2 regions of the Rhizobium binxianense genome follow, and region 2 is predicted to be linked to the other one. Evidence: predicted binding sites of a transcription regulator. Region 2 holds the regulator's gene; the other holds the start of a gene.
What was found. The regulator PhoB, encoded in region 2, activates phosphate uptake and scavenging genes when phosphate is short. The targets are predictions, from matches to a motif close to TGTCATNNANCTGTCAT.
Positions count from the first base shown of each region.

Region 1: a site for PhoB is predicted at 4,618-4,634, ahead of phnF (phosphonate metabolism transcriptional regulator PhnF). Genes of this name have one in related genera too.

Region 1 covers NZ_CP118713.1:4,348,203-4,355,894, reverse strand. Annotated here, with positions in the region: gene PO860_RS21200 (glucokinase) at 1-359, shown strand, start outside; gene PO860_RS21195 (ABC transporter ATP-binding protein) at 512-2,299, shown strand; gene dapB (4-hydroxy-tetrahydrodipicolinate reductase) at 2,315-3,139, shown strand; gene PO860_RS21185 (2,3-bisphosphoglycerate-dependent phosphoglycerate mutase) at 3,161-3,796, shown strand; gene phnF (phosphonate metabolism transcriptional regulator PhnF) at 3,850-4,587, opposite strand; gene phnG (phosphonate C-P lyase system protein PhnG) at 4,705-5,181, shown strand; gene phnH (phosphonate C-P lyase system protein PhnH) at 5,181-5,789, shown strand; gene PO860_RS21165 (carbon-phosphorus lyase complex subunit) at 5,794-6,900, shown strand; gene PO860_RS21160 (alpha-D-ribose 1-methylphosphonate 5-phosphate C-P-lyase PhnJ) at 6,897-7,692, shown strand, end outside.
Region 2 covers NZ_CP118713.1:168,937-176,628, reverse strand. Annotated here, with positions in the region: gene PO860_RS00875 (aspartate aminotransferase family protein) at 1-264, opposite strand, end outside; gene PO860_RS00870 (GcrA family cell cycle regulator) at 689-1,222, shown strand; gene phoB (phosphate regulon transcriptional regulator PhoB) at 1,534-2,217, opposite strand; gene phoU (phosphate signaling complex protein PhoU) at 2,375-3,088, opposite strand; gene pstB (phosphate ABC transporter ATP-binding protein PstB) at 3,133-3,948, opposite strand; gene pstA (phosphate ABC transporter permease PstA) at 3,964-5,286, opposite strand; gene pstC (phosphate ABC transporter permease subunit PstC) at 5,283-6,764, opposite strand; gene PO860_RS00840 (substrate-binding domain-containing protein) at 6,928-7,692, opposite strand, start outside.

The sequences.
Region 1 (7,692 bases), 380 kb from region 2:
TGAAGGATCCCGCCGACATCACCTCGCACGCGCTTGCCGGCAGCGACAAGGCGGCCGTCGAGACCGTCTCGCTGTTTGCCACCTATCTCGGCCGCGTGGCGGGCGACATGGCGATGGTGTTCATGGCGCGCGGCGGCGTCTATCTCTCGGGCGGCATCTCGCAGAAGATCCTCCCGGCGCTGAAGAAACCGGAATTCCGTTTGGCCTTCGAGGATAAGGCGCCGCATACCGCCCTGCTTCGCACCATCCCGACCTATGTGGTGACGCATCCCTTGGCAGCGCTTGCCGGGCTTTCCTCCTATGCCCGGATGCCGGCCAATTTCGGCGTCTCGACGGAGGGCCGCCGCTGGCGGCGTTAGGCTCGGGCGCGCACGGCAAAGAGAGCGTCCCCGGTGCGTCCTATCCGGACGCCTGGGCGCTCTAGCCAAACCGGTCCCAACTCTTTATAGACCCCGGCAAAAGTGCGCCTCGCCTTCGCGGAGCGCTTGGTCCGAGACAGGAAACCTCATTTTTGGAAGCGGCGGAAAGCAGAACGCAGAGCGTCAGCAGCGATACCGTAACCGGCATCCTGAAGCGCATCATCGCTGAAAACGGCCGCGACCATCTCTGGGGCTATGTCTTTGCGATTGTCTGTCTCATCGTGGTGGCGCTCTCGACGGCGTTTACCGCCTGGATCATGCGGGCGATCATCGACGAGGCCTTCGCCAACCGCCGCGCCGACGTCGTCTGGATCATCTGTCTTTCGATCTTCATCGCCTTCGTGCTGCGTGGTTTTGCGAGCTACGGCCAGGCGGTGGCGCTTTCCAAGGTCGGCAACAATATCGTCGCGCGTTACCAGCGCCGGCTGTATTCGCATCTGATGACCCTTTCGGTCGGCTTCTTCAGCGAGGCGCGCTCTGCCCATATCGCCGCGCAGGTGAGCCAGAACGTCAGCGGCATCCGCGACGTGCTCAACCTGACGATCACTTCGACCGTGCGCGACCTCTTGACCTTCATCTCGCTGCTCGGCGTGATGATCCTCCAGGATCCGCTGCTCAGCCTTGCCGTGTTCATCATGGCGCCGCCGCTGCTTTATGCGCTGCGCTATGTTTCCAAGCGGCTACGCTCGGCGACCCGCGAGGCGGTGCATTTGAACAGCCATGTGCTCGGCGCCATGCAGGAGACCATCCAGGGCATCGCCATCGTCAAAGCCTTTACGATGGAAGAGGAGCTGGAGCGCAAGGTCAACAAACTCATCACGGGCGCCGAAAACCGGGCGAACCGGATAGCCCGGCTGTCCGAACGCACCTCTCCGCTGACGGAGAGTTTCGCAGGCTTTGCCGTTGCCAGCGTGCTTGCCTATGCCGCCTACCGCTCGATCTACTACAATGTGCCGCCGGGCGCCTTCTTCTCCTTCGTGACCGCGCTGCTGCTGGCCTATGACCCGGCCCGCCGGCTCGCCCGCCTGCAGGTGCAGATGGAGCGTGCCGTCGTCAATGCGCGGATGATCTACGAACTGCTCGACATGGAACCGCGCCAGCGCGACCTGCCGGATGCAAAGCCGCTGGCGGTGACGCAGGCGAGGATCGAATTCCGCAATGTGTCCTTCGCCTACGGCAATGAGAGCGTGCTCAGCGGCGTGAGCTTCATCGCCGAGGGCGGCGCCACCACGGCGCTGGTCGGTCCCTCGGGCGCCGGCAAATCCACCGTCATCAGCCTCATTCCGCGCTTCTACGATCCGCGCGAAGGCGAAATCCTGATCGACGGGCAGGATATCGCCCACATCACCAAGAAGTCGCTGCGCCAGCAGCTCGCCTATGTCTCGCAGCAGCCCTATCTGTTCGAGGGCACGATCCGCGACAATATCCGCTACGGCCGGCCGGAGGCGACGGATGCCGAGGTGGAAGAAGCGGCCCGGCTTGCCTATGCGCATGACTTCATCTCGGCACAGCCGCAGGGTTACGAGACGGCCGTCGGCGAAAACGGCGTGACGCTTTCGGGCGGCCAGCGCCAGCGGCTGTCGATTGCGCGTGCGCTGGTGCGCAATGCGCCGATCCTGCTTCTCGACGAGGCGACGTCGGCCCTCGACACCGAATCCGAGGCGGCGGTTCAAAAGGCGCTCGACGAGGCGATGACCGGGCGCACCGTCGTCGTCATCGCCCACCGGCTTTCGACCGTGGTGCGCGCCGACAAGATCGTCGTCATGCAGCAGGGCCGTGTCGTCGAGCAAGGCAATCACGAGACGCTTGCGAAGGTCAGCGACGGTCTTTACGCTCGCCTCAACAATCTGCAGAGGCCTTCGGCCTCCGATTCACATTGACCTGGTGAGACTGAGATGAGCGATGCTGCGATGAAACTGGTGGTGGTTGGCGCAGCCGGGCGCATGGGCCAGACGCTGATCCGGCTCATCCATTCGATCGAGGGCGTGAGGCTACATGCCGCGGTCGAACGCACCGGCTCGCCCTTTATCGGCAAGGATGCCGGCGAGATTGCCGGTCTCGGCCCGACCGGCGTCATTATCGGCGACGATCCGCTCAACGCCTTTCTCGATGCCGAAGGCGTGCTCGACTTCACCTCGCCTGCCGCAACCGTGGAATTCTCAGGCCTCGCCGCGCAGGCGCGCATCGTACATGTGATCGGCACGACCGGCTGTTCGGCAGAGGACAACGCGAAGATCGCCGCCGCCGCCCGCCACGCCCGCGTCGTCAAGTCGGGCAATATGAGCCTCGGGGTCAATCTGCTCAGCGTGCTCGCCGAGCAGGCGGCACGTGCGCTCGAGCCTGCCGACTGGGATATCGAGATCCTGGAAATGCACCACAAGCACAAGGTGGATGCGCCTTCCGGCACCGCCCTTCTCTTCGGCGAGGCCGCGGCCAAGGGCCGCGGCATCGAACTCGCCTCGAAATCGGTGCGGGTGCGCGACGGCCATACCGGCGCCCGCGAGGCGGGCACGATCGGCTTTGCCACGCTGCGCGGCGGTTCCGTCATCGGCGAGCATTCGGTGCTTCTTGCGGGAGAAGGCGAAATCGTCACGCTGTCGCACAGTGCGGCCGACCGCTCGATCTTTGCGCGCGGCGCCATCAAGGCGGCCCTTTGGGCGCGCGACAAGAAGCCGGGTCTCTATTCCATGCTCGACGTGCTCGGGCTTTCTTCCCAATAACGATACTACGGAGGCATATTCATGAGCGGTACCCTCGTCCTCGTCCGCCACGGCCAGAGTGACTGGAACCTGAAGAATCTCTTCACCGGCTGGAAGGATCCCGATCTGACCGAACTCGGAATTCAGGAAGCCAAGGCCGGGGGTGAGGCGCTGGCCGAATACGGGATCAAATTCGACGTCGCTTACACCTCGGCGCTTGTGCGCGCGCAGCACACCTTGAAGCTCGTCCTCGACAAGGTCGGCCAGCCCGATCTCCAGACGATCCGCGACCAAGCGCTGAACGAGCGCGACTATGGCGATCTCTCCGGCCTCAACAAGGACGATGCGCGCGCCAAATGGGGCGAGGAACAGGTGCATGTCTGGCGCCGCTCCTATGACGTGCCGCCTCCGGGCGGCGAAAGCCTGCGCGACACCGGCGCCCGCGTCTGGCCCTATTACCTCACCGAAATCCTGCCGCGCGTGCTCAGGGGCGAAAAGGTGCTGGTTGCCGCACACGGCAATTCGCTGCGCTCGCTTGTCATGGTGCTCGACAAGCTGAGCAAAGAAGGCGTGCTCGCCCTCAACCTCGCGACCGGTGTGCCGATGGTCTACAAGCTGAAGGCGGATTCCACCGTCGCCTCCAAGGAAGTGCTCGGCGACATGTCGGGCGCGCACTGAATTCGGTACGGCGTGCCACTGGAATCGGCTGGCACGCCTTCCAATTCTGGGCCTCAGTTCTCGATCGTGAACTGCACCCGGTCGGCCGCAAAGCGGCTGATCGAATATTGTACCGGCACGCCGTCAAGATCGGTATTCATCGCCTTGGTAATCAGCAGGATCGCGCCGGGGGTGAGTTCGAGGTCGGCCATGTCGGCGGCACTCGCATGAGCGGCCGTCACCTCGGTGGTCGCTCTGATATAGTCCGACAGGCCGAGTTCGGCGAAAGCCTTGGTGATCGATTCATGCTTCCGGTAGGCTTGACCGATCCCGGCGAAGCGGATGGCGGGAAACCAGCTCGTCGCCTTTGAAACCGGCCGCCTGTCGGCATGGCGCAGGGTTTCCAGACGGATCACCTCTTCTCCCGACTTCAGGCCCAGCCAGCGGGCGATCTCAGCACTCGCTTCCTCCTTCGCTTCATCGAGCAGAAGGCCGCGCATCTCACGCGCCTGATCGCCGATGCCGGCGCTGAAGCGCGTACGCTTTGTGATCGGGAAATTCAGCCGCTCCCTGCGCTCGATCAGCGTGCCGCGACCTTGTACCGCACGCACGATTCCCTCCTGCGCCAGCGCCGCCAAAGCGCTGCGCACCGTATGCCGGTTGACGCCGAATTGCTGCGCCAGGATCGTTTCCGGCGGCACCATGCCGGTTTCGTCATAGATGCCGCTGCTGATCGCCTCGCGAATCCGGTCGGCGATCTGGCGCCAGAGCGCCACGCCGGTCTGCCTTTGCACCTGTTTCAATCCCGCCATTCGCCCTGTCCTGCCATTTCAAACCGGCGACGTCACACGCTTGTCACGACATCGATTTAAGCGTAGTTGTATCTTGTATGGTTGTCTATATCAATAGACATTTTAGAGGAAGCGGCGATGATCTCAGCGGACAGGAAAGACGCTGCGTCACAGACGGCATCCGGGCGCAAACGCGCCGCCGATCTGCTGGCGCGCGCGGAACGCAGCGAACTCCAGGCGGTCTGGGATGCGTTGCCGCAAAAGCCTGCGGCGCATCCGGTGCGCGGGCCGGAGACCGGGCTGGTGATGGTGCGTGGGCGCATCGGCGGCGGCGGCGCGCCCTTCAATCTTGGCGAAGTGACGGTGACACGGGCGACCGTCCGGCTTGATTCCGGCGCGGTCGGCCATGCCCAGGCGCTCGGCACCGACCGCGAGAAGGCCCGGCTTGCGGCGGTCTTCGACGCGCTCTGGCAGGAGGAGGCGACGAAGGATTTCGTCGAACAGGCGCTGCTTTTGCCGATCGCCGAGCGGATCGCCGATGCCGAACGCCGCAAGGCCGACGAGACGGCGGCGACCCGCGTCGATTTCTTCACCATGGTGCGGGGAGACAACTGATGGGCCTGAAGACAGAAGCGCTGACCGGCGGCTTTGCCGAGCCGGTCTTTCATGCCCAGAGCGTCTTCAAGATGCTGATGGACGGCATGGCCCGCCCCGGCACGATCCAGACCGTTCAGCCCGATGCCGCGCCACCGGCGCCGCTCGGCATCGCCGCCGGCGCGATCGCGTTGACGCTTTGCGACCACGACACATCAGTCTGGCTTTCCCAGGGACTGGCGAAATCGGCCGTGCCGGAGTGGCTCGGCTTCCACACCGGTGCGCCGCTGACCACCGAAAAGGCCGAGGCGCGCTTTGCCTTCACCGAGGCCGGCACCGCCCTTTCCTCTTTCGGTCTGTTTGCGTCCGGCACGCAGGAATATCCCGACCGCTCGACGACCGTCGTCATCGAACTCGCCGATCTTGAGGGCGGCCGCAGGCTGGCGCTGATGGGTCCGGGCATCCAGAGCGTGACGGAGATCGCCCCCGTCGGTCTGCCGGAAACTTTCCTCAGGCTCTGGACCGAGAACCGCGCGCTCTTTCCGCGCGGCATCGACATCGTGCTGACGGCGGGCAAACATTTCCTCTGCCTGCCGCGCACCACCAAGATCACAGCAACGGAGATCTGAGCTCATGTATGTTGCCGTCAAAGGTGGCGAGGCCGCCATCGCCAATGCCCATCGGCTGCTCGCCGACCGCCGTCGCGGCGACCGTTCGCTGCCGGCGATCGGCATCGACCAGATCGTGGCGCAGTTGGCGCTCGCCGTCGACCGCGTGATGGCCGAGGCTTCGCTTTTCGACCGCACGCTCGCGGCGCTTGCCGTGCGCCAATCGCGCGGCGATATGATCGAAGCCATCTTCCTGCTGCGCGCCTACCGCACGACGCTGCCGTGCTTCGGCTATTCCAAGCCGCTCGACACGGCTGATATGACGATCGAACGCCGCATCTCGGCGACCTACAAAGATCTGCCGGGCGGACAGCTGCTCGGGCCTACCTTCGACTATACCCACCGCCTGCTCGATCCCTCGCTGCTTCAGGACGAGGCGGTCGAGACGCCGGCCCAGCGTCCGGCCGAGACCGGCCGCGTCATGCGCGTCTCCGAGATCCTCGGCGAGGAAGGCCTGATCGAAGCCGACGGCGACATGCCGGAGGATCACCAGATCGGCGATCTGACCCGCGAGCCGATGGAATTTCCGATGACCCGGGATCTGCGCCTGCAGGCGCTTGCCCGCGGCGACGAAGGTTTCCTGCTGGCGCTCGGTTATTCCACCCAGCGCGGCTATGGCCGCAACCACCCCTTCACCGGCGAAATCCGCATCGGTGACGTCGAGGTGGAATTCGACGTGCCGGAACTCGGTTTCACCGTCTCGCTCGGCACAATCCAGATCACCGAGTGCCAGATGGTCAACCAGTTCAAGGGTTCGGCCAAGGCACCGCCGCAATTTACCCGCGGCTACGGCCTGGTGTTCGGCCAGAGCGAGCGCAAGGCGATGGCGATGTCGCTCGTCGATCGGGCGCTACGCGCCGAAGAGCTCGGCGAGGATATCACCGCGCCGGCCCAGGACGAGGAATTCGTCATCTCGCATTCCGACAACGTCCAGGCGACAGGCTTCGTCGAGCACCTGAAGCTGCCGCATTATGTGGACTTCCAGGCCGAACTCGATCTCGTCCGCCGCATGCGCCGTGAATTCGAAGCCGCCCGCAACGGCGGCGAAGACATGAAGGAAGCCGCCGAATGAGCGATCTGGCCAGCTACAACTTCGCCTATCTCGACGAACAGACCAAGCGGATGATCCGCCGCGCCATCCTGAAGGCGATCGCCATTCCGGGCTACCAGGTGCCCTTCGCCTCGCGCGAAATGCCGATGCCCTATGGCTGGGGCACCGGCGGCGTGCAGGTGACGGCCTCGATCATCGGGCCTGACGACGTGCTGAAGGTCATCGATCAGGGTGCCGACGATACGACCAACGCCGTTTCGATCCGCGCTTTCTTCCAGAAGGTCGCCAATGTCGCGGTGACCACCCATACCAGCGAGGCGACGATCATCCAGACGCGCCACCGCATCCCCGAGGAAAAGCTCGGAGCCGGCCAGGTGCTCGTCTATCAGGTGCCAATCCCGGAACCGCTGCGCTTCCTCGAACCGCGCGAGACCGAGACCCGCAAGATGCATGCGCTCGAGGAATACGGCCTGATGCATGTGAAGCTCTACGAGGACATCGCCCATAACGGCCGCATCGCCACGACCTATGCCTATCCCGTCAAGGTGCATGGCCGCTACGTCATGGATCCCTCGCCGACACCGAAGTTCGACAATCCGAAGATGCACAGGTCGGAAGCGCTGCAGCTTTTCGGCGCCGGCCGCGAAAAGCGCATCTACGCGGTGCCGCCCTATACCGATGTCGTCAGCCTGGACTTTGAAGACCATCCCTTCGAAATCCAGCGCTTCGGCAAACCCTGCGCCCTTTGTGGCGCAGAGGAGGTCTACCTCGACGAGGTCATTCTCGACGACAAGGGCGGGCGCATGTTCGTCT
Region 2 (7,692 bases):
GAAGGTGGCGTCCGTCAGCCGTTTGGCCAGGCGCTCCTGGCCGGGGATCTCATAGATGTTGGAGAGGTGCCAGACCTTGTCGGCCTGCTCCTTCAGGGCGCCCACCACATGCGGATTGCTGTGGCCGACCGAGGTGACGGCGACGCCGGCGCCGAAATCGAGATATCGCTCGCCGCTTTCGGTGATCAGCCACACGCCCTCGCCTCGCTCGAACCGCAGCGGGGCACGAGAATAGGTGTCATAAAGCGGCGCGGCTTCAGCCATGGCGCGATCTCCCGATCTAAAGTTATGGGGCGACTGACTCCGGCTAAGAAAACCAGGCCCGAAAAATCAAAAATGCCGCCTTGCGGCGGCGACTGGCACTATTTCCTTTTCGCGCTGCAATGTCAACAAAACTGCGCCCTTAGCGCATGCAGCAAGGGTGTGCAGCGGCATTTTCAGTCTTCAACAGGCATTATTGCAGAAATGCCACGCAGGGGCAGCAAGTTGGGGAAAACTACGAATTCGATTCATCCGGATTCATGCGACTCTTGTCACGGAGTCAGCCTCACACTAGGTTAAAGTTCAATTACTAGACTGCATGCGGCGGAACTAGTCACCAAAATTGATCAAGCGTTTCTTGTTTCGGAGCTCCCGGGACAACGGTGAGGGATTCTGCCATCACCAACGCAAAAGGTGGAGACAGGGCATGAACTGGACAGACGAGCGGGTCGAGAAACTCAAGAAGCTTTGGGCCGAAGGACTGAGCGCCAGCCAGATCGCGGCGCAACTTGGCGGTGTCAGCAGAAACGCTGTTATCGGCAAGGTTCACCGACTGAGCCTTCCGGGCCGTGCCAAGGCCGGCGGCACCAGCACCGCGGCGCGAACGCCGAAGCGCAATACAGCGGCACCGCGCGCGCCGAACTACGCCTCTCGCGTCACCACCCGCACCGTTACCCGCCAGCAGGGCGCAACGATGCTGAAGGAAGAGATCGAGATCGAAACGATCGAGGAAATGGAATATGTGCCGAGGGGCAACGTGGTCGTGCCGATTTCGCGCCGCCTCGGCCTGACGGAACTGACCGAACGCACCTGCAAGTGGCCGGTCGGCGATCCGCTGAAGGACGACTTCCACTTCTGCGGCTGCGAATCCCCCGACAATTCGCCCTATTGCAGCTATCACCAGAAGCTCGCCTACCAGCCGGTCAACGAACGCCGCCGGGCGGCAGCGCGGGCTGGCTGAGCGGCAGACATCGTTAGAATGCAGAAAACGGGCCGAGTGGCCCGTTTTTTTATGCGTGGATGGAAGCGCTCATTGCGGCTATGGCTGCCCCTCACCCTAACCCTCTCCCCGTAAACGGGGCGAGGGGACGTGCCACACGAGAGGTGTAGGAAGGGGAACGGAGACGTCGCGGCGGGGTCCCTTCGCCCCGCGAGCGGGGAGAAGGTGGCGGCAGCCGGATGAGGGGCAGTCCATCGCCGCGAACCGGACAGCAGCGGGACAAGCCCGAGCATGACGAAAGAGCCGTCGGCCGAGCTGTAGTGACGCAGCCCTCAGGCTTCCATCGAATAACCGGCGCCGCGGACGGTGCGGATGACGTCCTGCATGTTGGAGAAATTCAGCGCCTTGCGCAGCCGGCCGACATGGACGTCGACGGTGCGTTCGTCGACATAGATGTCGTGGCCCCAGACGCCGTCGAGAAGCTGCGAGCGGGAGAAGACCCGGCCCGGCGACGACATCAGGAATTCCAGCAGGCGGAATTCGGTGGGGCCGAGGCGGACTTCACGGCTCTTGCGATGGACGCGATGGGTTTCGCGGTCGAGCTCGATATCGCCGCATTTCAGCACCGTCGACAGCACCTCGGGGCGGGCGCGGCGCAGCATCGCCTTGACGCGGGCAACCAGCTCGGGGGTCGAGAAGGGCTTGACGACGTAATCGTCGGCCCCCGTCGACAGCCCGCGGACGCGCTCGCTCTCTTCGCCGCGCGCCGTCAGCATGATGATCGGCAGGCGCTCGGTTTCCGGCCGCATGCGCAGGCGCCGGCAGAGCTCGATGCCGGATACGCCGGGCAGCATCCAATCGAGGATCAGAAGATCGGGCGTGCGCTCCTGAAGCCGCATTTCGGCTTCGTCGCCACGAAGGATGGTATCGACCTCGAAGCCTTCCGCTTCGAGATTGTAGCGAAGAAGCACGCTCAGGGCTTCTTCGTCTTCAACAACTGCAACTCTCGGGATCATGCGTCTCGGTCTCCTCGCGCATGATCCTTAAACCGGGGGTGATTTAAGCAATGCATCCTGCGCAAATTCACAAACTAGGCTGCGACCTCTTTGCGCGCCCGGACGGGCGCGCATGCAATTGACTGGTCCGGGCGACTGGCCCGGGCTGTCCGGGCGATTATTCCGTAACCGCGCCGACGGTGTTGGCGCTGTCGTCCTTCGGACGATCGCCTTCCGGCTGCGCGCCGGTCGCCATGTAATAGATCGTCTCGGCGATGTTGGTGGCGTGGTCGCCGATGCGCTCGATGTTCTTGGCGCAGAAGAGAAGATGCGTGCAGCTGGTGATGTTGCGCGGGTCTTCCATCATGTAGGTCAGGAGCTCGCGGAACAGCGAGGTGTACATCGCGTCGATCTCGTTGTCGCGCTCGCGGATGGCATTCGCCTTGTCGGCGGCGCGCGTCGTGTAGACGTCGAGCACTTCCTTGAGCTGGACGAGCGCCAGCTCGGACAGATGCTCGAGGCCGCGGGCGAGCTTGCGGGGAACGCCGGTGCTTTGGACGGCGATGACGCGCTTGGCGGTGTTCTTGCCGAGGTCGCCGACGCGTTCGAGATCGGCGGCGATGCGGATCGAACCCATGATCTCACGCAGGTCCGCAGCCATCGGCTGGCGGCGGGCGATGGTGACGATCGCCTTGTCGCCGATTTCGCGTTCGGCGTGATCGAGGATCACATCGTCGGAGATGACCTTCTGCGCCAGCGCGGTATCGCCGTTGACCAGTGCCCGCACGGATTCGGCGACCATCTGTTCGGCCAGGCCACCCATTTCGGAAATCCGCCTGGAGAGGAACTTCAGATCATCATCATAGGCAGAATAAATATGTGTCGATGCCATGGGGCTTTATCCTCGAATAACGGAAAGGCTTGGTGACGCCAAAATCAGCCGAAGCGACCCATGATGTAGTCCTGGGTGCGCGGATCGTCGGGATTGGTGAACATCTTGTCGGTGTCGTTCTCCTCGACGAGATTGCCGAGGTGGAACATGGCGGTGCGCTGCGAGACGCGCGCGGCCTGCTGCATGGAGTGGGTGACGATGACGATCGTGTAGTTCTCGCGCAGTTCGTGGATCAGCTCTTCGACCTTGGCGGTGGCGATCGGGTCGAGCGCCGAGCAGGGCTCGTCCATCAGGATGACTTCAGGGCTGACGGCGACGGCGCGTGCTATGCAGAGGCGCTGCTGCTGGCCGCCCGAAAGACCCGTGCCGGATTCATGCACGCGGTCCTTGACTTCGTTCCAGAGACCGGCGCGCTGCAGGCTGGTCTCGACGATCTGGTCGAGATCGGCTTTCGACTTGGCCAGGCCATGGATGCGCGGGCCGTAAGAGACGTTTTCATAGATCGTCTTCGGGAACGGATTCGGCTTCTGGAAGACCATGCCGACGCGGGCGCGAAGTTCGACGACGTCGATATCGGGATCATAGATATCGTCGGTATCAAGCGTGATCTTGCCGGTGACGCGGCAGCCGTCGATCGTGTCGTTCATGCGGTTGAGGCTCCGCAGGAAGGTCGACTTGCCGCAGCCCGAAGGGCCGATCAGCGCGGTTACGGTGTTTTCGCGGATGTTCAGGTTCACGTCGAAAAGCGCGCGCTTCTCGCCATAGTAAACAGAGACATCCTTTCCGATCATCTTATACGGGACGTTGCTCATCTTGTGATCCAGCGCCTTTTCAACTGCAGCTTCCGTCAACATGTTCATGATGTTTAACTCCGTTTACCAGCGGCGCTCGAAGCGACGACGCAAGAGGATGGCGCCCATGTTCATGACGATCAGGAACAGGAGCAGGACGATGATGGCACCCGAAGTCCGCTCGACGAAGGCACGTTCGGCCTCGTTGGCCCACATATAGACCTGCACGGGCAGGGCCGTCGAGGGATCGAGCGGTGTGGTCGGCGCGTTGGCGACGAAGGCGACCATGCCGATCAAAAGCAGCGGCGCGGTTTCGCCGAGCGCGTGCGCCAGGCCGATGATCGTGCCGGTGAGGATGCCGGGCATGGCGAGCGGCAGAACATGGTGGAACACCATCTGCATCTTCGAGGCGCCGAGGCCAAGGGCTGCGGCGCGGATCGACGGCGGCACGGCGCGAAGTGCTGCGCGCGTCGCGATGATGATCGTCGGCAGGGTCATCAGCGTCAGCACCAGGCCGCCGACCAGCGAGGCCGAGCGCGGCAGGCCGATGAAGTTGATGAAGACGGACAGACCGAGCAGGCCGTATACGATCGAAGGGACGGCGGCGAGGTTGTTGATGTTGACCTCGATCAGATCCGTCAGCTTATTCTTCGGCGCAAACTCCTCGAGATAGATCGAGGCGGCAACACCGATCGGCAGAGCGAGCACGAGCACGATCAGCATCAGGTAGAGCGAACCGATGAGGGCGACGCCGAGGCCGGCGGCCTCCGGACGGCTGGAATTGCCGTTGACGAAGAGGCCAGTGTTGAACTGCTTGTGGAGAGCGCCGCTCGCCTTCAGCTCGTTCATCCAGGCAACCTGCTTGTCGTTGACCTTGCGGTTCTTCTCATCGACCTTAAGATCGATCTGGCCCTTGCTGGCGCTGTCGACATTGGCGTCGGCGAGCACGGTAACATTGACTGTTTTGCCGATGATCGACGGATCGGCGATCACCATATCACGCAGCTGGATCGGCGCACCCTTGGAGAGCATAGCGGTTGCATCGCGCACGTCAGGGCGGCTTGCGGCATTGATGTTCAGCTGCTTGACGATCGCGTCGCGCAGGAGAACCGGATAGTTGGCGGCGACCAGAACCGAGGGGTCGGTCGCTCGCTTATTGTCGGGGTCGATCGTCTTCTCGGTGAATTCGATCGGCAGCGTGATCGCCGTCTGCTGGAAGGCGGTGTAGCCCTTGCCGATCACCGTCCACAGCAGGATGAACAGGAAGACGAGACCGAAGGTGATGGCGGCGATGCCATAGGCCTGGAACCGGCGCTCGGCGGCGTAGCGGCGCTTGATGCCGATATCGCGGCGCGCAGGCGCCTTAGAGACGGTGACGCCTGATGTGGGAGAAACAATATCCGTCATTCGTACTGCTCCCGGTATTTGCGCACGATGTAGAGCGCATAGATGTTGAGGCAAAGCGTGATGCAGAACAGCGTGATGCCAAGGGCGAAGGCAACCAGGGTCTGCGGCGAGGTGAACTCGAGGTCGCCCGTCAGCTGGTTGACGATCTTGACGGTCACCGTCGTCATCGGCTCGAAGGGGTTGATCTGGATGCGGGCGGCGACACCGGCGGCCAGCACGACGATCATGGTTTCGCCGATGGCGCGCGAGGCCGTCATCAGCAATGCGCCGACGATGCCGGGAAGAGCGGCCGGCAAGACCACTTTCTTGATGGTTTCGGAGCGGGTGGCGCCGAGACCGAGCGAACCGTCACGCAGGGCCCGCGGCACGGCGGTGATGATGTCGTCCGACAGCGAGGAGACGTAGGGAATCAGCATGATGCCCATGACGATACCGGCGGTCAGAACGCTCTGCGCCTGAATGAAGTTGGTGTAGCTGCCGGAGAGCAGGCCGCTGACCTGAGCCGAGAAATCGCGCAGGAACGGGCCGACGGTGACGAGGGCAAAGAAGCCGTAGACGATCGTCGGAATGCCGGCGAGCACTTCGAGCAGCGGTTTGGCGACGCCGCGCACCTTCGGCGAGGCGTATTCGGCCATGTAGATGGCGGCAAAGAGACCGACCGGCACGGCGACCAGCATGGCGACCAGGCCGATATAAAGCGTGCCGAGCAACAGCGGGATCAGGCCGAACTGACCGAAGGACGAACTGCCGGCACCGGCAAAACGCGGATCCCAGACGGTGCCGAAGAAGAAGTCGGCGGCGGGAACGGCGGCAAAGAAGCGCGCGGCTTCCGACAGCATCGAAAGCACGATGCCGATCGTCGTCAGAATGGCGATCGAAGAGGCGAGCAGCAGGCCCCAAAGCATGACGCGCTCGACCCGGTTGCGGGCGCGGAAGCGCGGGGCAATGGCGCGCAGCGCATAGAAGGCGCCTGCGACAGCCAGAATGAAGACAACAGCCGTCATCGCCAGCCGGCTCGTCATGCTCATGGCATTGAGCTTCTTGGCGGCGTCGAGCATGTAAGGCTGGGGCTGGCCAGCAAGCGGCACACCCTTTTCGCTGAGCTTGGCCTGGAGTGCCGCCGGATCGCCGGCGACCGCTGCGGTTTCATCCGCGGTCAGCATCGTCAGGCCGCGGGCGACCGTCGCCACCATGGAATAGCCGAGATCCTGCTCGACGGCGGCTTGCGCCTTGACGTCGGCAGGAAAGGCGCCGCGAACGGAGGATTGGATGATGCCGGGGCTGACCGACAGCCAGACGCAGAGGACGATGAGGGCCGGAAGAACCGCCCAGATCGCCGCATAGGCGCCGTAATAGGCCGGCCGTGAGTGCAATGCCGAGGATCTGCCGCCGGCAAGCGCCGTGGCCCGGCTGCGCGCGACCAGATAGGCGGCGGCACCGATCACCACAAGGCACAAAAGTATGATGGATGTGCTCATTCGTTACGTCCCCAGGCCGTAGCCCCCAAAGCCCGGCAGCTTCATCAGCCGCCTTCAGCTTCCAATCATGCGGAATGAATTCACCCTGCAGCACCGAAAACATCGGTGCGCGGGGATAAGGCAATGCCGGCGCGGGCCTGAAGGCGCCGCGCCGGCAAAGTCATTACATAGCCTTACCGGCTTCGACGTCCTTGCGGATCGCTTCGCGCTCGGCATCCGGAGCGGCGACGAGGCCGTACTCGGCGAGCGGGCCGTCAGGGCCGATCATCTGGTCGGATACGAAGAAGTTGACGTATTCCTTCAGGCCCGGAACGGCGCCGAGATGTGCCTTCTTGACGTAGAAGAACAGCGGGCGCGAAACCGGGTAGGTGCCGTTGGCGATCGTTTCCGTCGACGGAACGATGCCGTTTACGCTGGCAACCTTGAGCTTGTCGGCGTTGTTTTCATAGAAGGAAAGGCCGAATACGCCGACGCCGGTCTTGTTGGCGGCGATGCGTGCGAGGGTTTCCGGATAGTCGCCGTCGATGTCGACTGCAGCGCCGTCCTTGCGGACCGCGACGCAAGCCTTGCCCTGGGCGGCCTTGTCGGAGATTTCCTTGGCGATGACGTCAAGAGCGCCCGCAGCCTTGCAGCCGGCAGCGAGGACGTTCTGTTCGAAGACTTCGCGGGTGCCGTGCTTTTCGCCCGGGATATAGGCAGCGATATCAACAGCCGGAAGCTTCGGGTTGACTTCCGACCACTTCTTGTAGGGGTTGGCGACGAGCTTGCCGTCGACGACGACCTGGGCTGCGAGGGCCTTGTAGATGTCTGCCGGAACGTAGGCAACGTCAGGGTTGGACGAGTCGGTTGCGAAGACGATGCCGTCATAACCGATCTTGACTTCCTGGATGTCGGTCACGCCGGCAGCCTTGCAGGCTTCGGCTTCGTT